Regions from separate parts of the Rhizobium sp. P28RR-XV genome, predicted to be linked through region 2. Evidence: predicted binding sites of a transcription regulator. Region 2 holds the regulator's gene; the other holds the start of a gene.

Region 1 (6,380 bases), on a different contig from region 2:
ATCTACCACGAGGACATCCGCAAGTTCGTGAATGCTGCCCTCAGCACCCCATATTCCGCGAAGGTAGCCTTCGACGACCGGTACCCGCGCGGATCATTTCACCTATGGAGTGGCCTGATCCAAGAGAGCCCCAAGCGCACAGTGAGGCCGAGATATATTTACATCGCCGATCTTCACATCGACACGCTCAAGATAAAGAGCTGGAATTTTCGTTGAGCAATAAGCTCGGATTCGTTCCGGCAACCAAATCTTTGGTCCAGAAATCCAGCCGTGTATATCTCGGAAAATTCTGCTAAGATAGTCCGACGGATAGCGATGGACTCCTACATGCTTTTGGAATTGCTTGATAAACACTGGGTGAGGGTACACCGCATTGGTCTCGACGCCGAGAGGCGCGGCGAGAAAATCGGTATGAAACCGTCATGGGATGAAAGTGACCAGGTCAAGCGTCCTAGTATCAGAGCCAGAACAATCACAAAGGCTCGTCAGCAGCGTAAGAAAAAGGCTGCGGGCTAACATTGCATCGTGAAGCCGTTTTGCACGATCCTCGCGGGACCGAATGGCTCCGGCAAATCCTCCATATACGAAAAGCTTCAGCCTCCAGGTGAGTTCGTCAACGCTGATGAAATCGCAAAAGCGTTGCCTGCTGATTTGGAAGGTAGCGCACGACAGGTGAAGACTGGTCGACTCGCGATCGATCGGATCAACGAACTGATCGACGCGAAGGAGGACTTCACGTTCGAAACGACTCTGAGCAGCCAGCATTCATTGGGCGTCATGGAGCGAGCGAAGGCTGCGGGCTTCCACGTCAGCATTCTTTTTGTGGCGCTCGACAAGCCCGAACGAAACGACGAGCGAGTCCAGTTTCGAGTTGCTGACGGCGGACACGACATCCCAACGGATACAATTATCCGACGGCGCCAGCAGCGAGAACATGCCTTGTGGCGTCGATGTGTCGATCGGATCGCGCAGTGAGCGGAAATGCGCCCCACGCCCTTCGAGGTCTGCAATCACCTGCAGCAGATGGCTGACCGATCGGGCCAGACCGTTGAGACGAACGACGACGAGCACGTCGCCGGCGGTGAGATCCTTCAGCAGTTTCGTCAGCACTAGTCTTGCCCGGGATATACCGGACCCATGCTCCTGGTGGATGCGGTGGCAGCCGGCGGCGCGAACTCATCGACCTGGGCGTCGTTCAGCTGATCGTCCGTCGAGACCCGGGCGTATCCCATCAATCGCTGCGGCGGGGCAGGCGAGCTGGCGTTTGCAACCTGCGGCATCAGTTCTGGCTCGTTTTTGAAGCTGTTTGTACAGATAATGAACGTCTGAGAAAAGGAACCTTTGTGAACTTGTTCTGTAGTCGTTCGAACCCCGCGGCGGACGCGCCCACGGAGGAGAAGCTGAGAACTGGGACACTCGACGCGAGTTCCGTCCTTGCCATCAACGATCATCTTGCCGCGCCGACATCGGCACTACCAAAACCAGAATGATCGCTAGCACTCACAACGTAAGACTGCTAAGAAGTTATATCGAGATCGGCCATTGGGCCGTGTTCTCGTCGAGGAACACCAAAATGATGAATACCGTTTTCCGGCCGTTGCACGACCGCGTTGTCGTGCGCCGTATCGAGGCTGAAGCCAAGACCAAGGGCGGGATCATCATTCCCGATGCGGCCAAGGAAAAACCGCAGGAAGGCGAAATCGTCGCCGTCGGTTCCGGTTTGCGTGACGAGAGCGGCAAGGTAGTGCCTCTCGATGTCAAGGCAGGTGATCGCATCCTGTTCGGCAAATGGTCCGGCACCGAGATCAAGTTCAACGGTGAAGATCTGCTGATCATGAAGGAAGCCGACGTCATGGGCGTTATCGCCTGATCGTCGGCTACATCGTTGTTTCCCTTTCATGACGACCATTGGGCGATCAGCCCGGGAGTTTTCCATGTCTGCCAAACAAATCAAATTCGGCCGTGATGCGCGCGAACAGCTGCTGCGCGGTGTCGATATCCTCGCTGACGCAGTGAAGGTCACGCTCGGTCCGAAAGGCCGCAATGTGGTGATCGACAAATCCTATGGCGCGCCACGCATCACCAAGGACGGCGTCGCCGTCGCCAAGGAAATCGAACTCGAAGACAAGTTCGAAAACATGGGCGCGCAGATGGTCCGCGAAGTTGCTTCGAAGACCAACGACATCGCCGGCGACGGCACGACGACCGCAACCGTTCTCGCCCAGGCCATCGTTCGCGAAGGCAGCAAGGCCGTTGCAGCCGGCATGAACCCGATGGACCTGAAGCGCGGCATCGATCTCGCCGTCGCGGCCGTGGTCAGGGACCTACTGGCGAAGGCGAAGAAGATCAATACATCGGAAGAGATCACCCAGGTCGGCACCATTTCGGCCAATGGCGAGAAGGAAATCGGGCAGTACATCGCCGATGCGATGCAGAAGGTTGGCAACGAGGGTGTGATCACCATCGAGGAAGCCAAGACGGCCGAAACCGAACTCGAAGTCGTCGAAGGCATGCAGTTCGACCGTGGCTACCTCAGCCCCTATTTCGTGACCAACCCGGAAAAGATGATCGCCGACCTCGAAGACGCCTTCATCCTCCTGCACGAGAAGAAGCTCTCCAACCTGCAGGCGATGCTCCCGGTTCTCGAAGCCGTCGTTCAGACCGGCAAGCCGCTCCTGATCATCGCTGAAGACGTCGAAGGCGAAGCTCTTGCAACCCTCGTCGTCAATAAGCTGCGCGGTGGCCTGAAGATCGCTGCCGTTAAGGCTCCGGGCTTCGGCGATCGCCGCAAGGCCATGCTGGAAGACATCGCCATCCTGACGGGCGGCACTGTCATCTCCGAAGACCTCGGCATCAAGCTCGAGTCCGTTACCCTCGACATGCTCGGCCGTACCAAGAAGGTTTCGATCTCCAAGGAAAACACCACGATCGTCGACGGCGCTGGCGCCAAGTCCGACATCGAAGGCCGCGTAGCGCAGATCAAGGCTCAGATCGAAGAAACCTCTTCTGATTACGACCGTGAAAAGCTGCAGGAACGTCTTGCCAAGCTCGCTGGCGGTGTTGCCGTCATCCGCGTTGGCGGTTCGACGGAAATCGAAGTCAAGGAAAAGAAGGACCGTATCGACGACGCTCTCAACGCGACCCGTGCCGCTGTCGAAGAAGGCATCGTTCCCGGCGGCGGAACCGCCTTGCTGCGCGCTTCCATCGTTCTCGATATTAAGGGCGAGAACGACGACCAGAATGCCGGCGTCAGCATCATCCGCAAGGCTCTGCAGTCGCTGGTTCGCCAGATTGCCGAAAATGCCGGTGACGAGGGCTCGATCGTTGTCGGCAAGATCCTGGAAAGCAACACCGACAATTTCGGTTACAATGCCCAGACATCCGAATATGGCGACATGATCGCCATGGGCATTGTCGATCCTGTCAAGGTGGTCCGAACCGCCCTGCAGAACGCGGCGTCGGTTGCCGGCCTGCTGGTGACGACGGAAGCGATGATTGCTGACCTTCCGAAGAAGGATGCTCCTGGCGGCATGTCTGACATGGGCGGCATGATGTAATAGGCTTCCTCCGGGAAGCTCGTGGGTGATTTGCGACAGAGGACTCCGAGCGATCGGAGCCCTCAGGCATCATGAGACGACACTTATATTTTATTGTCTGGGGTTGCCTCGGCCTCTAGTTGATGCGTTTGCGCCCATACTCCCGAACCAAAGAAGATGTCGGCCGATCAGCCTTGCTGTTCGCTGCCCCGCTCTATTCTGAAAGGATCAAAGTTATGATGTCTTGTTCCGCCCCATGCCCTGAAACGCCTGTATCTGGTGGAGCCAGCGCGTGATTGGTTATTTGGTCCTCGTTCACCGCTATCCTGACCAATTCAAGCGCCTGTTCAGGGCGATCTATAACGACCAGAACCATTACGTCGTCCATGTCGACAAGAACTCAGGGGCCGATCTCGAAACCGAAATCCGGGACTTCCTGCTTCCCTATGCAAACGTGGAGATGATCAGAAGCGAAAAGGCCATCTGGGGCGGCTACAGTCTGGTGGACGCCGAGTTGCGCGGCATGGAACGGCTGCTGGAAATGGGTGAATGGGGCCACTTCATCAACCTGAGCGGTCAGGACCTTCCGCTAAAACCTCAAAAGCAGATCATGGCTTACCTCAATGCCAACCTCGATCGCGAATTCATCAAGGTTCTGGACCAAGATCAGGATCGCCCTGACACAATGCACCGCGTCAGCGAGTATGTGATCGAGTTGGAGCAGAGCATTCAGCGCACGGCGCATTCAAGGCCGTTTCTGACTGACCCCACCCCCTATATCGGCAATCAGTGGATGATCGTCACCAGGGCTTCTGCGAGTTCGTCTGCCGTGACCCGAGCGTCGACCGCTATAAGGCATTTTACGAAAACACTTTGATCGCCGACGAGGGTTCTTCCAGACGGTGATGATGAACTGCGTAATCGAAAGCAAGATCACCAGCGATGACTTGCGGATGATTGACTGGGTTGCCGATGGTGACATCAAGCTGCGTCCCCGGACGTATCAGCAGTCAGATGCTGCTGTCCTCAAAGCAAGCTCCAATCTCTTTGCCCGAAAATTCGATCAGACGGTTGACGGCGAGATTCTCCTGGTCTTGGAGCGGCATCTCGCCAAACAGGCCGTCACCGGTGTTGACGGGTCGCGCGCCGTGCCGGTCATTGCACCCTTGCCATTTACCCTCAAGGGAACCGCAGCGTGAGATGAGCGCCATATGTTGGTATTGAACAAACCGCGGCAGTCCGGAGGTTATCCCGACAGAGATATCGGTTGTCAGGAAGCCGTTGAGGAGGTCTTTCTTGAGTTGGCCAAGGGGCTGAAGCCGGACGACATTGTGAACGCGGCCGGCGGCAATCTGACGCCGGTGCTGGCAGATCTTGCAAGACGCGCCGAAAGCGTTGGCTGGACGCTGGAGGAAGCAGAGGTGGCGATCGCCGAACTGTCGCAAAACCTGCTCGACGACATGTCGTCGATGTAGATCGGGCGATGGCTTGCTTTGGGCCTGAGATTCAATATTTAACGTTGGACCAGCCTGCCTTTGTGTGCGCTAGTTCGATTGAGCACCTGGCAGCCCATCACTTCAGAAATCTGCGTTTTCGTAAACCAGGCCGGTCAGACAGCGGGCTGGTTTGGTTGGAACGCAACGCGCTGCCGATTCCGGCCCATTCATTTCGGATAAAAATATGACCCTTCAATTTCCAAACAAAAGCCGCAGTTTCGACGACGTGAAACGGACGGTACGCTTTCATGGCTATGACGGCATGTTCGAGGTGCGTTTCCTGATTGAAGCCGCCGCCTTATTGGAAAAGGCGACTAGTGGGGATGCGGAGGCGGATTACCTCAATGCCTTCGACAGGTCTCGCCCGGAAATTCAGAAGGCGGCGATCAGGGTCTATGAGCGTAATCGCCGATCCAGTTATACGCTGACGGCCGGTGATCTCAAATGATGCCGGCCGCGTCCCGCTCTGCGCCAGTATTTCAATCCACAACCGTTTCAAGCCATGAGGAAAATTTGTTATGATGAAGTTTGAAGCGGAGCAGCCACGTTTGGACGGACCGCGAGCAGCCGTTTACGAGTTCGCCAGAAAATACCGGTTGAGTGACAAGGAGGCCGAACGGCTCTTTCTTAAGCTGGGTGCCTCAGCGACGCAGGAGGCAATGCTTGCGGAGGCGCGACTTCCTGCGCCCGAGTTCAGGATTTCGGCTGCCAAGAGCAGACAATCATGAAATCCTCCATTCTGGAAGGTCTGGCCATGGCGCATATTCCTGAAGCTTCAGATGGAGCAGGATTGCGGGTTACAACGCTCCCCATCAAAACGACCGATGGGACTTCGCCAAACCTGAGAGCGCGCATTTCGGCGACGGTCAGAGAAGCTCGGGTTCAAAGAGAGCTTGCACTGCGACAGGCGTCGGACCGGGCAGACGCGGAGCGCCGGGAAATACAGCAAAAGGCAAAGAATGCCTTATTGTCGCTTCTGGTGGATGACGTCATTGATTCCATCATCGGTAAGCACGCTGCTCTGAGTGAACTTCATATCGGAACGATAAAGATCACCAGAAACGGTGTTGAGCTTATCAGGGACGGCGGACCCGGTGCATTCCATATGGCTGGCGATCGGCTCGACATCAGGTTTGACGGAGCCATTGTGCAGGCTGGCGAGCAATTAAAATCCCTTGAATATCAGAATCGTGTGCTGGAACTTCAGGCCCAAGGCATCAAGATCGATAGCGTTTACGATACCTCGTCGCAAGGTATCCTGATCACCTTCGACTATGGGGGCGCTCTAAACTGAGGCAGGGCTGAGGGTCACGGCAGCAGCCGGGCGGCGCGCCCACTTCGCCGCGTC
Region 2 (25,408 bases):
TCGAGACGATCAGCGCCTTGACCTGGTCATTGTCGCGGATCTTCTTCAGCCGTTCCAGGAGTTCCGGATCGTCCTGGATGAGCCCGGAAATCTTGACACGGGCTATTTGCGGACCGCGGCTGTCGGGGAGGTCTCCGGCAACGAAGCGATAGAGCGCGAAGCCGAGCCCAATAAGGAGCAAAACGGCAACAACGCGCCAAAAACCAACCTTGCGGCGCAATTGTCGCCGATCCGCGATTGCAGAACTGTCCATCACGCCTTATTTCTCCCTGCAACAAATCGAATGCACTGCCAACCGGATAATGACACCTTGAAACGGGCACAATCCTCAGAGAAAAGCGTTTCCCGTTCTCGATGTCGTCGGCGGGCGGCCGCTCTGCTGTTCATCAGATAGGACATTGCCCGACCTGATGAAACGGGCCAACGGGATATTTTTCTGCCGAAATTCGTCGGCTGCGGGAAAAAATCCATATTGGCAAGCCAGTGCAATAATGCGAAACGATCCGATGGGCTTTTTAGCGCAGCCTCGCATAGCGTGAATGCGGTTCCCGGATCAAAAAAGACGGACCTGTTGCATGCTCAATACGATCGAGACCCCCGGCGAGGCAATCCGCCCGGTGCCGGAACGGAATGTGTATAAGGACGCAATCTTCCACTCTGCGCGCGTGAAGCGGCTGAGGGTATTGCTGCCGCTTGCCGCCCTCATCGTCTCGCTCATCTTCATCACCGTCTCGTTGATCCGCGCTTATTTGCCGGCGGACATACAGATCGAGGGTGCCAGGATCGAGGACGGCAAGGTGGTCATGGAGCGTCCCGCCATCGCCGGCCGCAACAAGGACGGCATCAATTATTCCCTGCTCGCGGAGAAAGCGCTGCAGGATATCAAGAACCCGAACATGATCACGCTCAAGACCATCAAGGCATCCATGCCGGTCAATACCGACGTGATCGCCCACGTGACGGCCCAGAGCGCGGATTTCGATCGCCAGGCCGACACGCTGAAGCTGACGGAGCCCTTCGTCGTCCAGATGGACAATGGCCTGCGCGCGGAGTTCAAGACCGCGTTCCTCGATGTCAAGAAGGGCGACCTGTCCAGCCAGGATCAGGTTGCAATCCAGCGAGGCGGCATGTCGGTTGTTGCGCGTTCGCTCAAGATGACGGATAAGGGGAGCGTAATCGAATTCGACGGACAGGTTCAGATGCATATCGAACCGTCCGCACTCCACAATTCAGCTAGCGAACAGAAGCCGGGCGGTTCATGATAAAGTATTGGCCAAACTCAATTTTCAACTCCGGCCTGCGCAAAGCGGGCCTTCTTGGCGCTTTCAGCGCGCTCGCCTTCTTCGCAGCAGCAGAGGCAGGTGCGCAGTCGACGACCAGCTCCATGCCGGGCCTTGCCCTTTCCAGCGATCAGCCGATCCAGATCGAAAGCGACAAGCTGGAAATCCACGACCAGGAAAGCCAGGCCGTGTTCACCGGCAACGTCAAGGTCGTTCAGGGCACCACGACCATGCAGGCTGGCAAGATGACGGTCTTCTACAAGAAGAAGCAGCCGACAGATGCCAAGCAGGCTGACAATCCCGTCGCCAAGGTCGCCAAGGAGCAGAACCAGTCGCTGGTGTCAGGCGATGCCAACATCGACCATATTCTGGTCACCGACAAGGTTTACCTCGTTTCCGGCACGCAGACGGCAACGGCGGAGGACGGCTCCTTCGACATGGCCAACCAGCTTGCTATCCTCAAGGGCAAGAAAGTGGTTTTGACCGACGGCCCGAACGTTTTCACCGGCTGCCAGCTCACCGTGCACATGGCGACGGGCGAAGCACAGCTGGATTCCTGCGGAGGCCGCGTTCAGATCCAGCTCGATCCGAAGTCGCAGCAAGTGCAGCAGCAGCAACAAAAGAAAAATTGATACCGGCCCTCCCGTGACCACATCGACCACTTCCACTTTGCCCGGCGTGCCCGGGCCGTCTTCCGCGGCATCGGGCGCACCGGCCGCGGACAAAGCACGCTATAAGGGCACCCTGATAGCGCGCGGCCTCACCAAAACCTACGGTAGGCGGCGCGTCGTCAATGGCGTTTCGCTGGTGGTACGGCGCGGCGAAGCCGTTGGCCTGCTCGGGCCGAACGGCGCTGGCAAGACGACCTGTTTCTACATGATCACCGGTCTGGTGCCGGTCGATGAGGGTACGATCGAGATCGACGGCAACAATGTCACGTCGATGCCGATGTACCGCCGCGCGCGGCTCGGCGTTGGCTACCTGCCGCAGGAAGCTTCGATCTTTCGCGGCCTGACGGTGGAGCAAAACATCCGCGCCGTGCTCGAGGTCCATGAAAAGGACAAGACGAAGCGGGAGCGCAAGATCGACGAACTGCTGGAGGAATTCCACATTCGCAATCTGCGCACGGTGCCGGCGATCGCGCTTTCGGGCGGTGAGCGGCGGCGACTGGAAATTGCCCGCGCATTGGCGACCGATCCAACCTTCATGCTCCTCGACGAGCCTTTCGCCGGCGTCGACCCGATTTCGGTCGCCGACATCCAAAACCTGGTGCACCACCTGACGGCGCGCGGCATCGGCGTGTTGATCACTGACCACAATGTCCGCGAAACGCTCGGCCTGATAGACCGCGCCTATATCATCCATGCGGGTGAGGTGCTGACACACGGCAGGGCGAACGACATCGTCAGCAATCCTGAAGTACGCAAGCTTTATCTTGGTGATAATTTCAGCCTCTGATAGGCTGAAATTCAATTCCTTCACGCACTAATATTACCGGGCGCCGGCGCGCCCCGTAAATTTACTTTCGCTTCACAGTTCCACTTGACCAAATCCCATAAAAAAGCAATTTTTGGGCCAGTTGGAATTTCGCGAAGATTTTATTAATCGAAGACGCGGAATCCCGAGGAGTTCAAGGGGAGTCCCGCGTCCGCCATGGCATTATCGGCCAATCTTTTCCTGCGCCAAAGCCAGAGCCTGGTGATGACTCCGCAACTGATGCAATCCATTCAGTTGCTGCAGATGACCCATTTCGAGCTGAGCCAGTTCATCGCCCAGGAGGTCGAGAAAAATCCGCTGCTGGAATTTGCGTCAAATGACGAAGATCTGGGCAGCAACGGCGAACGCGAACCCAAGGACGATCCTTTCGAAGCCCAGGAAGAACCGCGCGGAGAAGATGGCTTCGAAGGCGGTGCCGGCGACCTTGCGAGCGACTGGTACGAAAACGACAATACAGGCAACGCCAAGCGGCTGAGCGACGAACTCGATACCAATTTCAACGATGTCTTTCCGGATGATGGCCCGCCGCAGCGCGCCGATGCGCCGGAGCTGCTGAGCCAGTGGAAATCCATGCCTGGTGGCGAGGCCGGCGAAAGCTACGACCTCGACGACTTCGTCGCCGGCCAGGTGTCGTTGCGCGATCATCTCAACGAACAGATCCCCTTTTCGCTGCCCGCCGTGGGCGACCGGCTGATCGCCCAGCATCTCGTCGACCAGCTTGACGACGCCGGCTACCTCCGCGCCGATCTCGGGGAAACGGCGGGGCGCTTCGGCGCTACCCCGAAAGATGTGGAGCGCGTGCTGGAGGCCCTGCAGCAACTCGATCCGCCCGGCGTCTTCGCCCGCTCTCTCAGCGAATGCCTGGCAATCCAGCTCCGGCAGAAGGATCGCTTCGACCCGGCGATGGAACGCCTCGTCCAGAACCTGGAACTGCTCGCGAGGCGCGATTTTGCTTCGATGAAACGGCTCTGCGGCGTCGATGAGGAAGACCTGCTCGACATGATGGCGGAAATCCGCCAGCTGAACCCCAAGCCCGGCAGCTGCTTCGAGACCGACATATCCGAGGCGATCATGCCCGATATCGTCGTGCGCTCTTCGGCCGACGGCAGCTGGCTGGTGGAGCTCAACCCCGATGCGCTGCCGCGCGTGCTGGTGAACCAATCCTACTTCGCCTGCGTTTCCAAGACCGGGCAGGATCACGCCTTCCTGTCGGAATGCCTGCAGAATGCCAACTGGCTGACCCGCAGCCTCGACCAGCGCGCCAAGACGATCATGAAGGTGGCAAGCGAGATCGTGCGGCAGCAGGACGCATTCCTCTTGCACGGCGTCGATCATCTGAGGCCGCTCAACCTGAAGACCGTAGCCGACGCCATCAAGATGCACGAGTCTACGGTCAGCCGCGTGACCTCTAACAAGTACATGCTGACGCCGCGCGGGCTGTTCGAGCTCAAATATTTCTTCACGGTTTCGATCAGCGCCGTCGAGGGCGGCGACAGCCATTCCGCCGAAGCCGTGCGCCACAAGATCCGCCTGATGATCACGAACGAGAGCCCGGATGCGGTGCTGTCCGACGACGATATCGTCGATACGCTGAAGAAGGGCGGGATAGAGCTTGCTCGCCGCACGGTTGCAAAGTACCGGGAGGCCATGAACATCCCCTCCTCCGTTCAACGACGCCGGGAGAAGCGGGCACTGGCCAAAGTTTCCGGTTTCTGACGACCGCCGACCGTCAACCACAGGATGCATATCTCCTAACAGTCCGTTAAGATGCAGTTGACTTTCGCATGCGGCGGGGCTAGAAGCCCGCCGCAATCGCTGCAGGACAGCAGACCATGAAACTTATCCCCACCATCCCAAAGGCGGTCGATATACGCAATTTGCCTTTGACTGCGTGAAGTGCTTGGATGAGCTTGAGGCTTGGCGTAAACTGGTACGCGCAATAACCACTACAAGAAGGGAAACTCCATGAGTGTGCGTGTCTCCGGTAAACATATGGAAATTGGTGACTCCTTCCGGCAGCGGATCGAGGACCAGATCGGTATGGCCGTGACCAAATACTTCGACGGGGGGTATTCGGGTCAGGTAACTGTACATAAGTCCAGTTCGCGCTTTGCGGCCGATTGCAAGCTTCATCTCGATAGCGGGGTCGTGCTGCATGCTGCCGGTGAAGCTATGGACCCGCAGCTTGCTTTCGATGCAGCGTCCGAGCGCATCGAGAAGCGCCTGCGCCGCTACAAACGCAAACTCAAGGACCATCAGGCCGGCAATCATGTCAACGGACAGGCGGAAGTCGCCTATACCGTCATGGATGGCGTTCCGGATGACGACGAGGAGATTGCTGCCGATTTCGCGCCGGCGATCGTCGCAGAGAGCACGAAGCAATTGAAGACCATGTCGGTGGCGACTGCCGTGATGGCACTCGACATGACCGACGAGCCGCTGCTGCTTTTCCGCAGCCCCGGCAACGAACACTTGAACATCGTCTACCGCCGACAGGACGGTAACATTGGCTGGATCGACGCCGCCAATATTAAAGGCTGAGAATAGAAGATAAGCGGCGGCTGCGCATCATCGCAGCTGGCCGCCGCTTGCCCGTCATCGGCTCTCGGCGACACGAAGGATAAAGAGAATGGCATTGGCAGATTTGCTACAGCAAGATGCGATCATCCCCGCCTTGAAGGCAAATTCCAAAAAACAACTGCTTCAGGAGCTGGCCGCCAAAGCCTCCAAGCTGACCGGATTGCCGGAGCGCGAAATTTTCGACGTTGTGCTGCAGCGCGAGCGCCTGGGCTCCACCGGAGTCGGCAACGGCATCGCCATTCCGCATGGCAAGCTTGCCAGCATCAAGTCCATCGCCGGCATTTTCGCGCGCCTTGAGGCGCCTGTCGATTTCGAGGCTCTGGACGACCAGCCCGTCGATCTCGTCTTTTTGCTGCTTGCGCCGGAAGGCGCAGGTGCAGACCACCTGAAGGCGTTGTCGCGCATTGCCCGCGTTCTGCGGGACCAGGATCTCGTCGCGAAGCTCCGCGCCACCGAATCCGCCTCAGCCATCTACGCCTTCCTCAACGAGGAGCAGGCGTCCAACGCCGCGTGACGCCCTGCGTCGCATCGGACCAAGGCCAAAATAAGAGCCGGATGATCTGACATCATCCGGCTCTTTTCATTTGCCAGTGCCTGAAAAGAATCAGGCGTCTTTTTCATCCAGCGGACTGTTGGCGCCCTGCTCGGCATTTTCCACGATCTTCGGGCCACCCTTGGCGACGCCGACCATGGCCGGGCGCAGAACGCGGTCGCCGATGGCGAAACCGGCCTGCACGACCTGAACGACGGTGTTGTTCGGTACCTCGGGATTGGGCACTTCGAACATTGCCTGGTGGAAATTGGGGTCGAACTTCTGCCCGACCGGCTCCAGCTGGCGCACGCCATGGCGCTCGAGAGCAGAGAGCATGGAACGCTCGGTCATCTCAACACCTTCGATCAGCGTCTGCAGGCCGGCATCACCGCCGGCGCGTGCTTCAGCCGGAATGGCATCCAGCGTACGGCGCAGATTGTCCGCCACCGAAAGCATGTCGCGGGCGAAGCTTGCCACGGAATAGGACTTTGCATCCTTTACATCGCGCTCGGTGCGGCGACGCAGGTTGTCCATCTCGGCAGCGAGGCGCAGATAGCGATCACGCAGTTCGCCGTTCTCGGCCTTCAGCAGCTCAACCGGATCCGGCTGAGACGGCTCGGCCGCATCAACGGCTTCGGCTGCGTCCTGCGCGAAATCCGCTGACGTGTCGGCCGCCGTGGCGTCAGGTCCGGTTTTTGTTGTTTCGTCGGTCATGACGGTCTCCGAATTGCTTGGTCTTTGGATGTGCCCGATATCGAGGTTTGGCCGGAAAAAATCAAGGCTTTGTCGAGAAGAACAGCCAATTCGCAGCTATGTGTCGACAGCAATGTGCTCCCCCGCCCCTGAATGCCGTTCGAGACATCGACTGTTCAGCCCTCCTCCCCGGTGGTATGTTGAAACGCAGCTGAGCACAGCGTGGGGTGAGATCAATGTCTAATGGCAAATCCCTTTCAGGCAAGTGTTTCTGTGGGGCAGTGGAAATTGCAGTCGACGGCGAGCCAATGGCAATGGGCTACTGTCATTGCGACTCCTGCCGCGAATGGTCGGCGGGACCGGTCAATGCCTTTTCGCTCTGGCCGCCGCAGGCCGTTCACGTCACCAGGGGTGCGGACAAGATCGGCAGCTACCAGAAAACCGAGAAGAGCGTGCGCAAGTGGTGCACGGTCTGCGGCGGTCATCTGCTGACCGAACATCCGCCGTGGGGCGTAACCGATGTCTACGCCGGCGTCCTGCCCGGCCTCGATTTCCAGCCGGCACTGCACGTCAATTATGAAACGACGGTGCTGCACCTGAGCGACGGGCTGCCGAAGCAGAAGGACGTTCCGGCTGAGATGGGCGGATCGGGAATGCTGCTTCCCGATTGAGCGCCGCCGTCAGATCCGTCTCGTCAAATCCCTGGCCGCGTCAGCCGCGAAATCAGTTGCGCCGTATAATCGACCATGGGCACGATGCGGGCATAGTTCAGCCGCGTCGGACCGATGACGCCGACCGCGCCGACGATACGATCGTCGTCGTCGCGATAGGGCGCAACGATCAGCGAGGAGCCGGACAGCGAAAAGAGCTTGTTTTCCGAGCCGATGAAGATGCGCACGCCCGGCCCGCTTTCGGCGAGGTTGAGGATCTCGATAAGGCTGTCCTTCTTTTCGAGGTCGTCGAAAAGAAGGCGCAGACGATCCAGATCCTCGACGCCGCCGATCTCGGCGAGCAGATTGGAATGCCCTCGCACGATGAGCTGCGTCGGCTTGCCATCGTCATCGCCACCGGACCAGACGGCAATGCCGCGCTCGACCAGCTGATGGGACAGGCTGTCCAGCTCCTGGCGCACGCTCTGCTTGAGGCTCTGCAATTGCCGCCGCAATTCCGGCAGCGTCTGGCCGGTCATATGCGCATTGAGGAAGTTGGCAGCTTCCGTCAGTTGCGATGACGTCGTGCCGGCCGGCAGTTCGATGATGCGGTTTTCGACCTGATCGTGATCGCCGACGAGCACGGCAAGCGCCTTGGTCGGTTCAAGCCGAATGAACTCCACATGCTTGAGCACCGGGTCGCTCTTGGCGGTGATCACTAGGCCGGCGCCGCGCGAAATGCCCGACAGCACCCGGCTTGCCTCCGACATCATCGATTCCATCGGCTGATCGCGATTGCTGCCGCGCACCTGCCGGTCGATGTTGGCCCGATCCTCGGCGGAGAGATCGCCGACCTGCATGAAGGCATCGACGAAGAAGCGCAGCCCCACCTGCGTCGGCAACCGGCCGGCGCTCACATGCGGCGAATAGATGAGCCCGAGCTCTTCCAGATCGCTCATGACATTGCGCACCGAGGCCGGCGACAGGGACATGGGCAACAGGCGAGACAGATTGCGCGAACCAAGGGGTTCGCCGTTTTCCAGATAGCCTTCGACGATGCGACGGAAGATTTCCTTGGAGCGTTCGTCCAGTGCGGCAATGACATCCGAGACCGATGATGTCGTGAATACCATTTCGCTGTCAAATCCATTCCGTTGAGCCTTATGCAAAATATAATCATTCAGTTAGCAATGGCAAAAGGGAAAATGCGACTGGGAATGCAGACGGGCGTCGCAACCTGCTTTTCCTTTGCAAAAGCGGCCTGTGGGTCGTAGAAGCGGTCAACGAACATTCAGGAGAGTGGAATGCGGCCTTCAGGCAGAAAAACCGACCAGATGCGTAAGGTGTCGTTCGAGCGCAATTTTTCCAAGCATGCGGAAGGCTCGTGCCTGGTCAAGTTCGGCGATACGCATGTGCTCTGCACGGCAAGCCTGGAAGACAAGACGCCGCCATGGCTGCGCAACAGCGGCAAGGGCTGGGTCACGGCCGAATACGGCATGCTGCCGCGCGCGACCGGCGAGCGCATGAAGCGCGAAGCCGCTGCCGGCAAGCAGGGCGGCCGCACGCAGGAAATCCAGCGCCTCATCGGCCGGTCGCTACGCGCCGTCGTCGATCTCAAGGAACTGGGCGAACGTCAGATCACCGTCGACTGCGACGTCATCCAGGCGGATGGCGGCACGCGCACGGCGTCGATCACCGGCGGCTGGATCGCGCTTTACGACTGCCTGAAGTGGATGGAAAGCCGCAACATGGTGAAGGTCGAGCGTGTGCTGAAGGATCACATCGCCGCCATCTCCTGCGGCATCTTCGCCGGTCAACCTGTCATCGACCTCGACTATCTCGAGGATTCCTCGGCCGAAACCGACGCCAATTTCGTCATGACGGGCAAGGGCGGCATCGTCGAGATCCAGGGAACCGCCGAGGGCGCGCCCTTCAGCGAAGAAGAATTCGCCACTCTGATGCATCTTGCCAAGACCGGCATCGCCGAACTGGTGGAGCTGCAGAAGCAGGCCATCGCCTGAGGATATCAACGAATGTGGAGCGTGCAGCTTGCCCTTCATCCGGCCCCTGAGTTTATCGAAGGGCGGCCACCTCCTTCCCGTCTCGGCGGCGAGAAGAGGCAAGACGCACCTTCCGTCACCTCTCTTCATCATGCGGGAATCGGAGGACGATCGAGATTGAGGTCGTCTCCCCGCCTGCGGGGAGAGGGTTAGGGTGAGGGGCTAATCGGTTGAGCAAGGCGATACTCGTAGGCATATTGGAAACCGCGCTTTACGCGGACGATCTCGATGCCGCCGAAGCTTTCTATGGCGGCATACTCGGACTGCAGAAGATTTCGCGTGGCGGCAATCGCCACGTTTTCTATCGCTGCGGGCCGGGCGTGCTGCTCATTTTCAATAGCGAAGAGACCGTCAAGCCGCATGAGCCGGGCGCCCTGCCCGTGCCGCCGCATGGCACCAAGGGGCACGGGCACGTTTGTTTCCGCCTCGACAACGACGAGATCGAAGCGATGACGCGAAAGCTGCAAGCGGCCGGTGTCGATATCGAAGCCGATTTCCACTGGCCGAATGGCGGCCGTTCGATCTATTTCCGCGATCCGGCCGGCAACAGCCTGGAATGCGCCGAACCCCGCATCTGGGGGCTATGACAGGACAGCACATGCGCAAGCTCGATACCAAGACCATCGTCGTCGCCAGCCACAATGCCGGCAAGATCCAGGAAATTCGCGATCTCATCGGCCCGCTCGGCTTTACCGCCAAATCCGCCGCCGATCTCAACTTCATCGAACCGGACGAGACAGGCACCACCTTCGAGGAAAATGCGACGATCAAGGCGCTTGCCTCCGCCAATGCTTCCGGTCTGCCGGCGCTCTCGGACGATTCCGGCCTGGTCATCGATGCACTCGGCGGCGATCCCGGCGTCTATACGGCCAACTGGGGGGAAAGGCCTGACGGCACGCGCGACTTCGCCATGGCGATGCAAAAAGTCGAGACCGCACTCGAGAAGGTCGGTGCCACATCGCCGGAGAGCCGTACGGCGCGTTTCGTCAGCGTACTTTGCCTTGCCTGGCCTGATGGGCATACCGAGCTTTTCCGCGGCGAAGTGGAAGGCAACGTCGTCTGGCCGCCGCGCGGCACGCAGGGCTTCGGCTACGATCCGATCTTCCAGCCGCAGGGATACGAGACCACATTCGGCGAGATGAGCAGCGACCAGAAACATGGCTGGAAGCATGGCGATCAGCATGCACTGTCGCATCGCGCCCGCGCTTTCAAGACCTTTGTCGAAACCTGCCTGGAGGCGTAAGCTAACCCCGTGGAAATCGTGGACACACAGGACCTGATGCGCGGGGCGCAATTACTGCCCGATACCGGTGAACCCGGTTTCGGCGTCTATGTGCATTGGCCCTTCTGCGCGGCCAAGTGTCCCTACTGCGATTTCAATAGCCATGTCCGCCACCAGCCTGTGGATCAGGAGCGCTTCGCGGCCGCCTTCCTGAAGGAAATGGCGACGATGCGGATGATCAGCGGCCCGAAGACGGTCACCAGCGTCTTCCTCGGCGGCGGCACGCCTTCGCTGATGAAGCCGGAAACCGTTGCCGCGATCCTGGAGGGCATCGCCAAGGCCTGGCACGTGCCCGATGGTATCGAGATCACCATGGAAGCCAATCCGTCGAGCGTCGAAGCGGAGCGCTTTCGCGGCTATCGCGCCGCCGGCGTCAATCGCGTGTCGATGGGCGTGCAGGCACTGAACGACCGCGACCTGAAATTCCTGGGCCGTCTGCACAATGTCGAGGATGCGCTGAAGGCGATCAAGTTGGCGCGCGAGATTTTTCCGCGCATGTCCTTCGATCTCATCTATGCCCGCCCGAACCAGACCGTCGAGGAATGGGAGCGCGAGCTGAAGGAGGCGATGTCCTACGCGGTCGATCACCTCTCACTCTATCAATTGACCATCGAAGAAGGGACGCCCTTCTATGGCCTCCACAAGGCCGGCAAATTGATCGTGCCGGACGGAGATCAATCGGCGCTGCTCTACGAGGCGACACAGGAGATCACCGAGCGCGAGGGCATGCCGGCCTACGAGGTCTCCAATCATGCCCGTCCGGGCGCCGAGAGCAGGCACAATCTCACCTATTGGCGCTATGGCGACTATGCCGGGATCGGTCCCGGCGCCCATGGCCGCTTGACCCGCGGACCACAGAAGCTGGCGACGGCGACCGAGCGCAAACCGGAGAGCTGGCTTGAGATGGTCGAGCGCGACGGCCACGGCATGATCGATCAGGAAATGCTTGGGTTCGACGAACAGGCCGACGAATTGCTGCTGATGGGCCTGCGGCTCAGGGAGGGCGTCGATCTCGCCCGCTGGCAGCAACTTTCCGGCCGCGATCCCGATCCGCAGCGCGAGGCGTTTTTACTGGAACACGGCTTCATCGAGCGGATCGGCAATTCCCGCCTGCGCTGCACACCGGCGGGAATGCTGGTTCTCGATTCGGTGGTCGCCGATCTCGCTTGCTAGTTACGTCCCTTTTGAATGAGTGGTCTCAACGCTTGCCGAGATCACCCCACCCGGCACTACGTGCCGACCCTCCTCCTCAAGGGGAGGGTAAGCAGGCGCCCATCGATTGCCGCAAGGCCGACCGCGATCAGTGCCATGCCGATGAAATGCTTCGGCTGCAGGCTCTCGCCGAGGACAAGCGCGCCGAGCAGGATGGCACTGACGGGAATGAGGAAAGTCACCAGCATCAGGTTGGTGGCGCCGGCGGCCGCGAGGATGCGGAAGAACAATACATAGGCGATGGCGGTCGACAGGAGCGCCAGGCCGGCGAGCGCCAGCCAGATTTCGGTCGATGGAATTGCGAGCGTCCAGGGGCGGTCGACAAAGAGCGCGATCGGCAGAAGCAATATGGCCGAGCCGGTGACCTGACCGGCGGCCGGAATGATGGGCGCCAGCCCCATGCGGCGGAAACGACGCCCGAATATGCCGGCCAGCGAGTAGCTGAAGGCGGCACCCAGCACGGCAAGCTGCGCCAGCACGTTAGAGCCTAGGCTTGCAAGCACCGAAGGGCCGATCATCAGGGCGACGCCGGCAAAGCCGACGATGACCCCGATCAGGCGATTGCCGGTCATCTTCTCATCCTCGGTCAGGAAATGGGCGACGACGACAGCAAAGAGCGGCGTGGTGGCATTGAGGATCGAGGCGAGGCCGCTGGCAATATGAGTCTGGCCCCAGACGATCAGCAGGAATGGGATGACATTGTTGAGGAAGCCCATGCCGAAGAAGGCGAGCCAAGTTTCACGGTCTCTCGGCATGGAATGTCCGGTTGCACGTACAATGACATGCAAGGCAATGGCGGCGAGCGCGACACGCGCGGCAACGATGGTAAAGGGCGGCAGTTCATGCACCAGAATGCCGTTGAACAGGAAGGAGCCGCCCCAAAGGATGGATAGGCCCACCAACATGCTCCATTCGACTGCGCCCATGGTTTTCTGCAGCATGAGATTATCTCCAGCATGTTCCAATTGAGTTTTACTTGTCGATTGATGGTCTCGACATGATTGCTAACCATCCGTATTATCGCAATAATACTCGCGGTATCGAGGCTTGAGCAAACGAGTCTTTCTCGGATCATGATTTAGCTGAACTCAATCATCATGGATCAATTGCCATCCCTTTCGGCGCTCCGCGCCTTCGAAGCGTCCGCCCGGCATCTCAGCATGACGCTGGCGGCGAACGAACTGCATGTGACGCCGGGAGCCGTCAGCCTGCAGATCCGCGATCTCGAAAGCGCACTCGGCGTGCGTCTTTTCGAGCGGCGGACGCGCAGCCTCGCATTGACGAGCGACGGCGCGGAATATTTCGCGACCATGCGCACAGCCTTCCGCCTCATTCGCGAGGCGACCGCGACGCTGACAATGCGCTCGAAGGATACGGTGCTGACCGTCACCTGTACCGCCGGCTTTGCCACGCACTGGCTGGTGCCGCGGCTGCGGCGGTTCGAGGAGGCGCACCCGGATATCGACCTGCGCATCAGCGCCTCGCACCGCATGATGGATTTCCAACGGGATGGAATAGATATCGCCATTCGTCACGGTCTCGGCGGGTATGAGGGACTGGCAAGCGAAAGGCTGCTGGATGACGAATATGTGCCGGTCTGTACGCCCGAGACGGCAGCGACGCTTGGTCCTTCTCCCACGGTCGACGATCTCGCAAATCTGACGCTGATCCACGATGTCTATCGGCGGGACTGGGAGCTCTGGCTGCAGGCCGCCGGTGCGACACGCGTCAATGCCATGCATGGACCGGTCTTTACCGACGGCGCGGGTGCCTATCACGCCATGAAGGCAGGCCTCGGCATTGCGCTGATGCGCCGGTCCTTCGTGGAGCAGGAACTGGCTGAAGGCACGCTCGTTGCGCCCTTCCCGATCGGACTTGCGAGCGCGCTTGCCTATCACCTCGTCTATCCCACCGGCGCACTGGAGCGGCCGGCGATTGCGGTCTTGCGATCCTGGCTGTTTTCGGAAGTGTCTCGCACGGCGCCGCCGGCGTGAAACGGCACACGCTTTCGCAGGACATAGAGCGGTTCAGCTTTTCACGGATCTCCTGAGCCGCTCTATTCCTTTGTTTTCCCGCGATTCCGGACGGAAAACCGCTGCGCACTTTTCCTGGAATTGCTCTAGCGATTCCGGTTGGATTGCGGCCTGCCGCTCGCAGCGGCAGGACAAAGACTTACAAAAGAAACGGCCGGCGGTTAGGCCGGCCGTGAAACACGGAGTGAAGGCTGCCCGCGCCTACTCGTTGATGAGGCGCTTCAGCAGCTCGATTTCATGCGACAGCTTGCTGTCGCCGGAAATCAGTTCCTCGATCTTGCGCACGGCGTGCAGCACGGTCGTATGATCGCGACCACCGAAACGGCGGCCGATTTCCGGGAAGGAACGCGGCGTCAGGGTCTTCGACAGATACATGGCGATCTGGCGCGGCTTGACGATGACGCGCGTGCGGCGGTTCGAAACCAGCTCCTGGCGCGAGACATTATAGTGGCGGGCCACGATGCGCTGGATGTCCTCGATGCGGACGCGGCGCGGCTCACCGGAGCCGACCAGATGTGCCAGCAATTCGTCGACGCGCTCGACCGTCAGGTTCGGCTCGAAGGAGCGGCGGAAGATCAGCTGGTTGAAGGCTCCTTCCAGCTCGCGGCCGCTTGCCGTGACATTACGGGCGACATGCGAAAGAAGCTCGGCCGGGATTTCCAGCGACGGATCGTCCTGACGGGCAGCATCAAGGCGGCGCTTGAGGATCTCAAGGCGCATTTCATAGTCCGGTGCCTCGACTTCGATGGCAACACCGCCCTGCAGGCGCGACCGCACGCGCGGGTCGAGCGATTCCAGCTCCCAGGGCGCGCGATCGGCGGCAACGACGACCTGCTTGGCGCTGTCGAGCAGCATGTTCAAGAGATGGCAGAACTCGTGCTGGATCATCTTGCCCTGCAAGAACTGCATGTCGTCGATGATGAGCAGATCGATATTGCGCAGCGAATCCTTCAGCGTCAGTGCATCATTGTCACGGATCGCGGTGGCGAAGCGCCACATGAAATATTCCGCCGTCAGATAGACGACACGCAGGCCGCGCGGGTTCTGCACGGCGGCATTGGCGATCGCCTGAAGAAGGTGCGTCTTGCCGAGACCGACCGTCGCATGGACGAAGAGCGGGTTGAAGCGCACGGCGCCCGTACCGGCTTCGGCGATGGTCTTTGCAGCAGCAAGGCCGACGCGGTTCGAGCTGCCTTCGACGAAGGTGTCGAAGGTGAAGCGGGAATCGAGCGGAGAGCCAAACAGCGGCGTACCTGCCATTGCGGGCCGCGCGGCAGCAGCCGCATTCACCGCCTGTGCCACTGCATGGCCGGCCGGCTGCGCGGTGGGACGGCGGATCGGCGCCACAGCCGCTTGATCCGGCATCGCGGGCTGCTCGTCGGCGATGGGCTTTATGCCCTGCCGCGTCGCGGTGCGGACCAGAATTTCGACTTTCAGGATCTCGGCATCCTCAGCCTTGAACAGGCCGGTGATCAAATCGAGATAACGATTGTTGATCCACGACTTCAGAAAGGTCGTCGGAACTGTGAGACGAACGACGCTCTTCGATACCGAATGGAGCTTAAGTCGTGCAAACCAGCTGGCGTAGACATCGGGTCCGACCTGGGCCTTCAAGCGCGCGCTGACGCGCTCGAACAGATTATTTTGCGCCACGTCACCCTTTTCCCCCGCCGCCTCTAAGCAAACCGCACCGAACGTCTGCGCATTGTCCCCATTCTCCAATGCGCCCCTCGTCCTCGTATGTATCTGCATTATAATTGCCGCCTTCCACAGTCTCTTATAGGGCGGGAGAGCAATGCACCGCCGCCCCTAGGTTCTTCGCCATAGCATGACAATCGCGCCCGTTGTCCCAAGCCGCGCCGCATACCGGTTCATCAGCCATGCCCGACCAACGGGCACTACAGAAACACTGTGGCGAAAACCGCTCTTGAAGCAGCCTTCGTCTAGGCATCTGCATATGGAGCGTCAATCGGCCCTCGTATTCCGACCGGCTGCCCCGATGGCTGTCAATTTTTCTCCCCTCCCCGCAGCCACGCCACTAACTCAGGCTGCAAAGGACAGACAAGCTTCCTCGTTCCGCAAGCGTTGCAGCTTCCAGCTTTAACTCGTCAACTGTTTGAAAAAACGGAGCTGAACTGCTCCGTCACAAGAGACAAAACCACCCACGCCGCCTAAATGACGGTGTTTGCCGAAGCCGTTTAAGGTGAAATCCGCGCCCCTTGTTGAAATGCATTTAGGCAGGATCACGGGCAGATATCAACGATGAATTTTACACAAAATTAAGAGCCGGCCATTGACTCCGGAGGCCATTTTTGACTGTCACAAGCCCTTCAAAAAAGAATCGCTGTTGAATCAAAGAGATTCCCGACAAACGCGATTCCCACAGCTTTCAAAACAAAAAAAATAAAAAATCCCTTGACTCACTTGTGAGCCGGCAATGCGTCATGCAGATCACCCAGCGCTGAGATATCCTGCTGTAAGCCCTTGTTTTAAAAGGCGTATTTCTGTCACGCCAATGACATGATCGGCCGGTCGTTTTTGGCAATACGGCAATTTTTTGGCCAAACTCAAAAAGCCCGGCACAAGGCCGGGCTCAAGTCTAACGACGGAATCGTTAAGAGAAAGTTACGCGGTCGGGGCCGAAAGGGCCTTCACACGCTTAGCAAGACGCGAAACCTTGCGGGAAGCCGTATTGGCGTGAAGCACGCCCTTCTTTGCCGCGCGAGCCAGTTCCGGCTGGGCAGCGACGAAGGCTGTCTTTGCGCGATCTGCGTCACCCGATGCGATGGCTTCTTCGACCTGGCGAACGAACGTGCGAACGCGCGAGCGACGAGCCTTGTTGACATCGGTGCGGCGGGCGATCTTGCGGGTCGCTTTTTTCGCCGAGGTAGTATTGGCCATGTATGCCTCTCTTAGAATTCGAACAAAACTCCATCGTTGCAGCGCGGGCCCTGCGGCCACCTCATCCAGCAATGCGGGAGCAATTGCGGAAAACCAGAGCGGCTTTCCAAACTGTGGCGGGCATATAGCCGGAATGAGCCCCGGCGTCAACGCGGATTCTCGCCAAACCCGCGCATTTCCGAAATCACGGCCTCACCGGTTCTTGAACTCCGGCTTGCGCTTCTCGATGAAGGCGGCCATGCCTTCCTTCTGGTCCTCCGTGGCGAACAGGCTATGGAACAGGCGGCGCTCGAAGCGCAACCCCTCCTCGAGGGTGGTTTCCAAGGCGCGGTTGACCGCTTCCTTGGCCATGAGCACGGACGGACGGGAATGGGAGGCAATCTTGGCGGCGGCGGCCATTGCCTCGTCCAAGAGCTTGTCGGCCGGCACGACGCGCGCCACCAGGCCCGAACGCTCGGCTTCAGCCGCATCCATCATCCGGCCCGTCAGCACCAGATCCATAGCCTTTGCCCTGCCGATGGCGCGGGTCAGCCGCTGCGAACCGCCCATGCCCGGGATAACGCCGAGGGTGATTTCCGGCTGGCCGAACTTGGCGGTCTCGGCGGCAATGATGAAATCGCACATCATGGCCAGCTCGCAGCCGCCGCCGAGCGCAAAGCCGCCGACAGCCGCGATGACTGGCTTGCGGGCGTTGGCGATATCAGCCCAGCCGCCGAAGAAATCATTCTTGTAGGCGTCGACGAAACCAAGCGACTGCATTTCCTTGATATCGGCACCGGCGGCGAAGGCCTTTTCCGAACCGGTCAGCACGATCGCGCCGATGGCATCATCCTCGTGAAAGGCGGCATAGGCTTGCTTCAGCTCGGTGAGCACGGTGGAATTCAGCGCGTTCAGCGCCTGTGGCCGATTGAGCCTGATAAGGCCGACAGCCCCATGAGTTTCGACGATGAGGGTTTCGTAAGCCATCTGTCTCTCCCTTTAATCAGCTTTGGCCTTCAATCAGCTTTGGCAGGAGGCGCAATAGAAAGAAGAGCGTCCCGCCTGGACGATGCGACTGACCGTACCGCCGCAGCCGGGCGTACCGCAAGGCTGGGCTTCGCGATCATAGACGGAAAAGGAGTGCTGGAAGTAGCCGAGCGATCCGTCCGTCTGGATATGATCGCGCAGCGACGAGCCGCCCGCGGCGATCGCATCGGCAATGACCTCGCGGATGGCCTCGACCAGCGTCAGCAGCGCTTTCGCCGGCTTACCGCTATCGGTGACCAGCGTGCCAGCGGCACGCAGCGGCGACAGATGCGAACGCCAAAGCGCCTCGCATACATATATATTCCCGAGACCGGCGATATTCTTCTGATCCAGCAGCGCGCTCTTCAGCGGCTGCGCCTTGCCGGCAAAGCGCTTAGCCAGATAATCGGCATCGAATTCATTGCCTGTGGGTTCCGGGCCGAGATCGCGGAAGAAGGGATGGCCGGCCATGTCGGCCCGCCTGACGATGTCCATGAAGCCGAAGCGGCGCGGGTCATTATAGATGACACGCGCATCGCCGCTGCCGCCCATCAGATGGAAGACGACATGATCATGCTTTTCGTCCTTCGAACGGGGATGATGGAAAGCTCCGGGCGCCTCGGCCGCAGCGCCCGCCTCGACCCGGAACGAACCGGACATGCCGAGATGGGCGATGATCGTCTTGCCATCGTCGAGATCGATCAGCAGGTATTTGGCGCGGCGCGACAGCGACGTGATGCCGCGCCCCGAAACCATGCGGGCGAAATCGATCGGGAACGGAAAGCGCAGATCGTTGCGGCGCAGCTCCAGCTCCTTCAGAACGGCGCCTTCCATCGAAGGCGCGAGCCCCCGCCTGACGGTTTCGACCTCTGGTAATTCCGGCATGGCTATCCATCTTTATGTTTCAACCGCTTATGATCTGAGCTATAGCCCAAGACATCGCGGCTGGTGATCAGGCTGATGAGATAGCGTGGCAAACGCGATTTCGCTATGGCCCGCCGCTGGATACTGCGTAATTCCTTAAATCGGAGTCGATTTAAGGATTAAATTATGCAGCAGATTTAAAATGCTGCAGCGACCTTTGCGCGTCGCATATGACGCGCGGCGCTGCAGTGTAACGGAGTTGAGCCGATGGCAGAAAGCCGCACCTCCGCCGATGGCGGCATGGAAACATCCTATGGCTTCCGCGAAGTGGCCGATGGCGAAAAGCAGGGCCTCGTCAACGAGGTGTTCCACAAGGTCGCCAAGCGCTACGACGTCATGAACGACGTCATGTCCATGGGCATGCATCGCGCCTGGAAGGACGCGATGATATCGGCGCTCAATCCGCGAAAGGACGCGAGTTACAAGACCCTCGATGTTGCAGGCGGCACGGGTGACATCGCCTTCCGCATCGTCGAGGCCTCGAACCGGCTGGCGCATGCAACCGTGCTCGACATCAACGGCTCTATGCTTGCCGTCGGCGCCGAGCGCGCGGAAAAGAAGAAGCTTTCAGACAACCTCACCTTCGTCGAGGCGAATGCCGAGGAATTGCCTTTCGAGCCGAACTCCTTTGACGCCTATACGATCGCTTTCGGCATCCGCAACGTGCCGCATATCGATGTCGCGCTGAAGGAGGCCTATCGCGTGCTGAAGCGCGGCGGCCGGCTGCTCGTGCTCGAATTCTCCGAAGTCGATCTGCCGCTGCTCGACCGCGTCTACGACGCCTGGTCCTTCAACGCCATTCCAAAGTTCGGCAAGGCGATCACGGGCGAGGCCGAGCCCTATCAGTATCTGGTGGAATCGATCCGCAAGTTCCCGAACCAGCAGGACTTCGCAACGATGATCCGCGAAGCCGGCTTCTCCCGCGTGAGCTTCACCAACTACACCGGCGGCATCGCCGCGCTGCACTCCGGCTGGAAGCTCTGAAGCATGATGTCGAGCCATGCAATGCGGCTGACGGCCTCCGCTCTTCGAGACCTTGAGACGCTATGAGTGCTTTCAGCGCATATTTCGGCCTCGTCCGGGTCGGCTGGGTGCTTGTGCGCGAAGGCGTGGTCATGGCGCTGCCATCGGAGGGATTGCCGCCCTCCATCAGCCTTGCCAAATCCTTCGTCAGTATCTTTGCCCGCAGGAAGGCGAAGAGCCAGGCCCGCAGCGACCGGCTTGCCAAGGCGGTCGAGCGGCTCGGGCCGTCCTATGTGAAGATCGGCCAGTTCCTGGCGACCCGCCCCGATGTCGTCGGCGTCGACATGGCCAATGACTTGTCGCAGCTCCAGGACCGCATGGCCTTCTTTCCGCATGATACGGCGACAGCGGCAATCGAGGCCTCGCTTGGCCGCCGGATCGACGATCTGTACGTGAATTTTGGCGAACCGATCGCCGCCGCCTCGATTGCACAGGTGCATCCGGCCGAAATCGAGACAGCCGAGGGCCGCAAACGCGTTGCCGTCAAGGTGGTCCGGCCGGGCGTTCGTCAGCGTTTTTCAAACGATATCAAGGCGATGTATCTCGTCTCGCGGCTGCAGGAGCGCTTCATGCCCTCCAGCCGCCGCCTTCGGCCGGTGGAGGTGACCAAGACGCTCGAGCAGACCACCAAGGTCGAGATGGATCTGCGGCTGGAGGCGGCAGCCCTCTCGGAAATTGCCGAGAACACCGGGAAGGATCCGGGTTTCCGCGTTCCGAAGGTCGACTGGGAAAGGACTGGGCGCGACGTCATCACCATGGAGTGGATCGACGGCGTGAAAATGTCCGACGTCGAGGGGCTGAAGGCCGCCGGCCACGATCTCAACGTGCTTGCCGACACGCTGATCCAGTCCTTCCTTCGTCACACGCTGCGCGACGGCTTCTTCCATGCCGACATGCATCCCGGCAATCTTTTCGTCGATCCCACCGGCACGATCGTCGCCGTCGACATGGGCATCGTCGGCCGTCTCGGCAGGAAGGAGCGGCGTTTCCTGGCCGAAATCCTCTACGGCTTCATCACCCGCGACTATATTCGCGTGGCCGAGGTGCATTTCGAAGCCGGCTATGTGCCCGCCCATCACAATACCGAGAGTTTTGCACAGGCCATCCGCGCCATCGGCGAGCCGATCCACGGCCAGCCGGCCGAGACGATCTCCATGGGCAAGCTTCTGACGCTGCTCTTCGAAGTGACCGAACTCTTCGATATGGAAACACGGCCTGAACTCGTCATGCTGCAGAAGACCATGGTCGTGGTCGAAGGCGTGTCGCGCATGCTCAATCCACGCTTCAATATGTGGAAGGCTTCGGAACCGGTCGTCGGCGACTGGATCCGCACCAATCTCGGCCCGAAACGGATCATGACGGACCTGCGGGATGGCGTGAAGGCAGCCGTGAAGCTCGCCGAAGCCGTGCCGGAAATCGCCGCCAAGACCGAGAAGTTCCATCACGAACTTCTCGCCATGAGCGAAAACGGCCTGCGTTTCGACCCACAGACCGCCGAGGCAATCGGCAAGGCCGAGGCCAAGCACAGCCGCTCCGGCCGTTTCGCATTGTGGGTGATCGCGCTGACGCTGCTCTATATCGCCTGGCATCTAAGCTGATCGGCGAAGGACTCCTTCCCTTCTCTGTCCGCTCTTTGCCTCTCCGAGCCTATATATACGTGCAAACACAGAGTTGCGCGTCGGCCTGACTCGTCCGAGAATTCATCGGCACGCGCACCTATCGAGGTGTTCGCCATTTGGGATATCCCATTGGCGACAAGGCTCGCATAGCCTTGCGAAAAAGGAGAACAACGGACATGGAGCATCGGAAAGCCGGCATCGAACTCAGCGGCCAACCCTTAGGCTTCAGCGATCTGGTGCGGATCGGCTCGGGCAGCGTGGTGCCCTCGGCTTCGGAAAGCGGCATGGCCCGGGTGCGGCTCGCGCGCGGCGTTCTTGAAAGCACGATCCAATCCGGCATGCCGGTCTATGGCTCCACCACCGGCGTCGGCGCCATGAAGGATGTGGAGTGGTCGCCGGAAGATCTCGATACCTTCAATCTCGGGCTCGTGCGCGCCCATCATTTCGGCACGGGCGCGCCTTTCTCCATGTCGGTCGTTCGCAATGCGATGGCGATCCGGATCAATACCGCGCTCACCGGCAAGGTCGGATGCTCGCAGGAGCTGATAGATGCCTATCTGCAGCTGCTCGGTGCCGATGTCATTCCCGTCGTTCGGCGCACCGGCTCGATCGGCTGTGCCGATATCGGTCTGATGGGCCAGATCGGCGCGGTTCTGACCGGCGTCGGCGAAGCGGTCTATCGCGGCCGACGGATGCAGGCGGCCGATGCCTTCGATGCCGCGGGGATTATGCCGGTCAGGATGCTGCCACGCGACAGCCTGGCCTCGCTCAGCGTCAATGCCGTCAGTTTCGCGGCTGCGGCCGAGACGACCCGCAACGCCGCCTCCTCGATCCGCGTGCTGCTCGCCACCGGCATGATGGCTTCGGGTGCGCTTGGGGCATCGCGCGATCCTTGGATATCCGTGCGCCATGTCGGTACGGCGCGGGAAGCGCTGATCGGCGCCTGGCTCTGCAACGCCTCGGACGAATGGCCATGGCCGGTCGCCACCCATGTGCAGGACCCCTTGAGCTTGCGCATGATCGCCCAGGTCTTCGGCGCCGTCATTGAGAACCTGCTGACCGCCGGCCACAAGATTCTCGCCGCCACCGGCCGTTCCGACGACAATCCCGTCATCGTCGACGGACGCGTCATGACGTCAGGCGGCTCGCTGCCGCTCGACGTCACCATCCTGCTCGAAGGCGCGCTCATCTGCATGGCCCATGCCGCGCGCAATGCCTTCAATCGCTGTGTCCTGCTCGGCAACGGCCAACGGCGCGGCCTGCCGGTCAATCTCGTGCCGGAAGGTCGGATCGCGACAGGCTTCGGCCCGATCATCAAGCTCGCCGGCGAGATCTTCTCACGCGTTCTTTCCATGTCCAATCCGGTCTCGGCGCAGTCGCTCGTCGTGGCGGCCGGCATGGAGGACGAGGCTGCCTTCCTGCCGCTGGTCATCGAACGCTTCGAACGGCAGATGCGGGCGCTAAAGCGCCTGGCCGCTCTGGAAGCGCTGCTTTCGGCACAGGCGATGGACATTCTCGGCGATAAGCCGGAGGGCGTGGCGCGCATGCTCTACGAGGTCGTGCGCAAGCATGCGGATTTCTATGTGGTCGACCGTCCCCTCTCGGCCGAAGTCGAAGCGATCGAGGAGGAACTGGCCTCCGAGGCCTTCGTTTCGGAAATGATCGCCCACAAGCCGATCCTCGCCTATGATGATTTCTTCGCGCTGGGCTCGCTGGAGCGGGTCGAAGAGCGGCTTTATCACGACACCGTTGCCATCTGAGCCAACCGACTGAACCAACCGACTGAACCAACCGACCGGCGGAGAGAATGCACATGGCCGATTTCGATCTTGTCCTGCAAGGCACCGTGGTTTTGCCTGATCGTATCGTGGAAGCCGGCTACGTCGCCGTTCGCGACGGCAAGATCGCCGAGATCGGCATTGGCGTGCCGCCGCAAGCACGCGAGCGGCATCTGCTCGGCAAGGCACTGATCCTGCCCGGCGCGATCGACGCGCAGGTCCATTCCCTCTCGCAGAAGGATCAGGAGGATTTCATCTGGTCGACCCGCTCGGCGGCGGCCGGCGGCGTCACCACCATTGTCGATATGCCCTATGACGAAGGCAATCTCGTCTGCTCGGCAGCGGCGGTGAAGAGGAAGATCGATCATGCCGCGCCACAATCGCGTGTCGACTTTGCTCTCTATGGTACGGTCGATCCGGAAGAAGGCCCGGCGCGCATTGCCGAGATGGTCGAGGCCGGCGTTTCCGCCTTCAAGTTCTCCACCTTCGGCACCGATCCGAAACGCTTTCCACGCATCCCGCCCGCCCTGCTCGATGCCTGCTTTGCCGCGATCGCCCCGACTGGCCTCACCGCCGGCGTCCACAACGAGGATGACGAAGCGGTCCGCACCTATATGGAGCAGGTGAAGGCGAGCGGCGTCACAGACTATCGCGCCCACGGCCTTTCCCGCCCACCGATATCAGAGCTGCTCGCCATGCACACAATCTTCGAGACGGGTGCGGATACCGGCTGTCCGGCGCACGTCGTGCATTGCTCGCTCGGCCGCGGCTATGACATCGCCCGCGCCTATCGCCGCGACGGCTTCGAAGCCACGGTCGAATGCTGCATCCATTATCTGACGCTCGACGAAGAAAGCGATGTGCGGCGCCTCGGCGGCAAGGCGAAAATCAATCCGCCCATCCGCCCGCGCGCCGAAGTGGAAACCTTGTGGCGCAAGGTGGCGGAAGGCAATGTCTGGCTGGTCTCGACCGACCATGTCAGCTGGTCGGAAAACCGCAAGACCAATCCGGATATGCTGGCAAACGCATCCGGCGTACCGGGACTGGAGGTCATGGTGCCGCTCTTCGTCAAGGGTGCTCTGGAACGCGGCGTGCCGCTGACCTGGGCGGCAAAGCTGATGGCCGAAAACCCGGCTAAGCATTTCTGCCTTGATCATGTCAAGGGCGCGCTGACGCCGGGCAAGGACGCCGATATCGTCGTGCTGGAACCGCGCGAAACGGTCTATGACGCCGCCGCAAGCGGCAATAACGTCGTCGGCTGGAGCCCCTATAATGGCATCCGCCTGCCCTGGACGGTGTCCGCCGCCTATCTGAGAGGCAAACAAATTACCGAGGGACAGAAGGTGCTGGCCGAACCCGGCTCCGGCAGTTTCGTCCGCCCCCTGCCTCGCCAAATTCTTGCCGGAGATGCTGCCTGATGTCCGACGCCAAGCGCCACAACCTGCCCGTCAACGCCGACCGTATCGCCGAGGATATCGATGCGCTGGCAGGGATCACCGACCCCGGCCACCCCTGGACGCGCCGTGCCTTCTCGCCGCTCTTCCTGGAAGGACGCGCCTATATCGACGCACGGATGAAGGCGGCTGGACTTGAGACGCGGATCGACGCTGCCGGCAATCTGATCGGCCGGCGCGCGGGCACAAAGCCCGGCCTCGGCACCATCCTTGTCGGCTCGCATTCCGATACCGTTCCCGACGGCGGCCGCTTTGATGGCATCGCCGGTACGATCGCGGCGCTCGAAGTGGCGCGCTCCTTGAAGGATCGCGGCATCGAGCTCGACCATGATCTGGAGATCGTCGATTTCCTGGCCGAGGAAGTTAGCATCTTCGGCGTTTCCTGCATCGGCAGCCGCGGCATGACCGGGCAGATCCCCGAGGCGTGGCTCTCCCGCGTGAGCGGCGACCGCACGTTATCGCAGGGCATTGCCGAAGTCGGCGGTGATCCCGCCGTGCTGCTCTCCCAGAAGCGTCCAGATCTTGCCGGTTTCCTGGAGCTGCATATCGAACAGGGTCCGGTGCTGGAAGCCGAGAACAAGGATATCGGCATCGTCACCGCGATCGCCGGCATCACCCGCATCGAAATCACTGTGGAAGGCCGCGCCGATCATGCCGGCACGACGCCGATGGATCGCCGCGCGGATGCGCTCGTGGCAGCTTCGCAGCTCGTACTTGATATCAGGAGCCGCGCGGCCGAACAGGCAAAGACGCCGGGTCATTTTGCCGCGACGGTCGGCGAATTCCGTATCGAGCCGAACGCGGCCAATGTCGTGCCCTCGAAGGTCGTGCTGCTGATCGACGGACGAGCCGAAATCCGCAGCGACATGGAAGATTTCCTCGCCT

What was found. The regulator HrcA, encoded in region 2, represses chaperone genes, less so after heat shock. The targets are predictions, from matches to a motif close to GTTAGCACTCNCNNNNNGNGAGTGCTAAC.
Region 1: groES (co-chaperone GroES) is a predicted target of HrcA. The motif match lies at 1,493-1,521, and genes of this name have one in related genera.

The regions. Positions count from the first base shown of each region.
Region 1 is NZ_JABAIG010000014.1:81,192-87,571, forward strand. It holds gene HGP12_RS26710 (AAA family ATPase) at 526-975, shown strand; partial or broken gene HGP12_RS26715 (recombinase family protein) at 925-1,280, opposite strand; gene groES (co-chaperone GroES) at 1,574-1,870, shown strand; gene groL (chaperonin GroEL) at 1,935-3,557, shown strand; gene HGP12_RS33830 (beta-1,6-N-acetylglucosaminyltransferase) at 3,829-4,413, shown strand; gene HGP12_RS33835 (hypothetical protein) at 4,439-4,735, shown strand; gene HGP12_RS26735 (hypothetical protein) at 4,748-5,011, shown strand; gene HGP12_RS26740 (DUF1488 domain-containing protein) at 5,217-5,480, shown strand; gene HGP12_RS26745 (hypothetical protein) at 5,551-5,760, shown strand; gene HGP12_RS26750 (hypothetical protein) at 5,757-6,326, shown strand.
Region 2 is NZ_JABAIG010000011.1:125,564-150,971, forward strand. It holds gene sppA (signal peptide peptidase SppA) at 1-253, opposite strand, end outside; gene lptC (LPS export ABC transporter periplasmic protein LptC) at 576-1,262, shown strand; gene HGP12_RS23520 (LptA/OstA family protein) at 1,259-1,912, shown strand; gene lptB (LPS export ABC transporter ATP-binding protein) at 1,950-2,738, shown strand; gene rpoN (RNA polymerase factor sigma-54) at 2,934-4,493, shown strand; gene hpf (ribosome hibernation-promoting factor, HPF/YfiA family) at 4,743-5,318, shown strand; gene ptsN (PTS IIA-like nitrogen regulatory protein PtsN) at 5,407-5,871, shown strand; gene grpE (nucleotide exchange factor GrpE) at 5,962-6,603, opposite strand; gene HGP12_RS23550 (GFA family protein) at 6,819-7,253, shown strand; gene hrcA (heat-inducible transcriptional repressor HrcA) at 7,277-8,365, opposite strand; gene rph (ribonuclease PH) at 8,537-9,253, shown strand; gene HGP12_RS23565 (VOC family protein) at 9,463-9,879, shown strand; gene rdgB (RdgB/HAM1 family non-canonical purine NTP pyrophosphatase) at 9,891-10,535, shown strand; gene hemW (radical SAM family heme chaperone HemW) at 10,572-11,747, shown strand; gene HGP12_RS23580 (DMT family transporter) at 11,804-12,727, opposite strand; gene gcvA (transcriptional regulator GcvA) at 12,884-13,780, shown strand; gene dnaA (chromosomal replication initiator protein DnaA) at 14,021-15,571, opposite strand; gene rpsT (30S ribosomal protein S20) at 16,445-16,720, opposite strand; gene HGP12_RS23600 (enoyl-CoA hydratase) at 16,913-17,686, opposite strand; gene mutM (bifunctional DNA-formamidopyrimidine glycosylase/DNA-(apurinic or apyrimidinic site) lyase) at 17,720-18,610, opposite strand; gene ubiE (bifunctional demethylmenaquinone methyltransferase/2-methoxy-6-polyprenyl-1,4-benzoquinol methylase UbiE) at 18,857-19,633, shown strand; gene ubiB (2-polyprenylphenol 6-hydroxylase) at 19,696-21,270, shown strand; gene HGP12_RS23620 (aromatic amino acid lyase) at 21,468-23,051, shown strand; gene HGP12_RS23625 (dihydroorotase) at 23,105-24,487, shown strand; gene HGP12_RS23630 (Zn-dependent hydrolase) at 24,487-25,408, shown strand, end outside.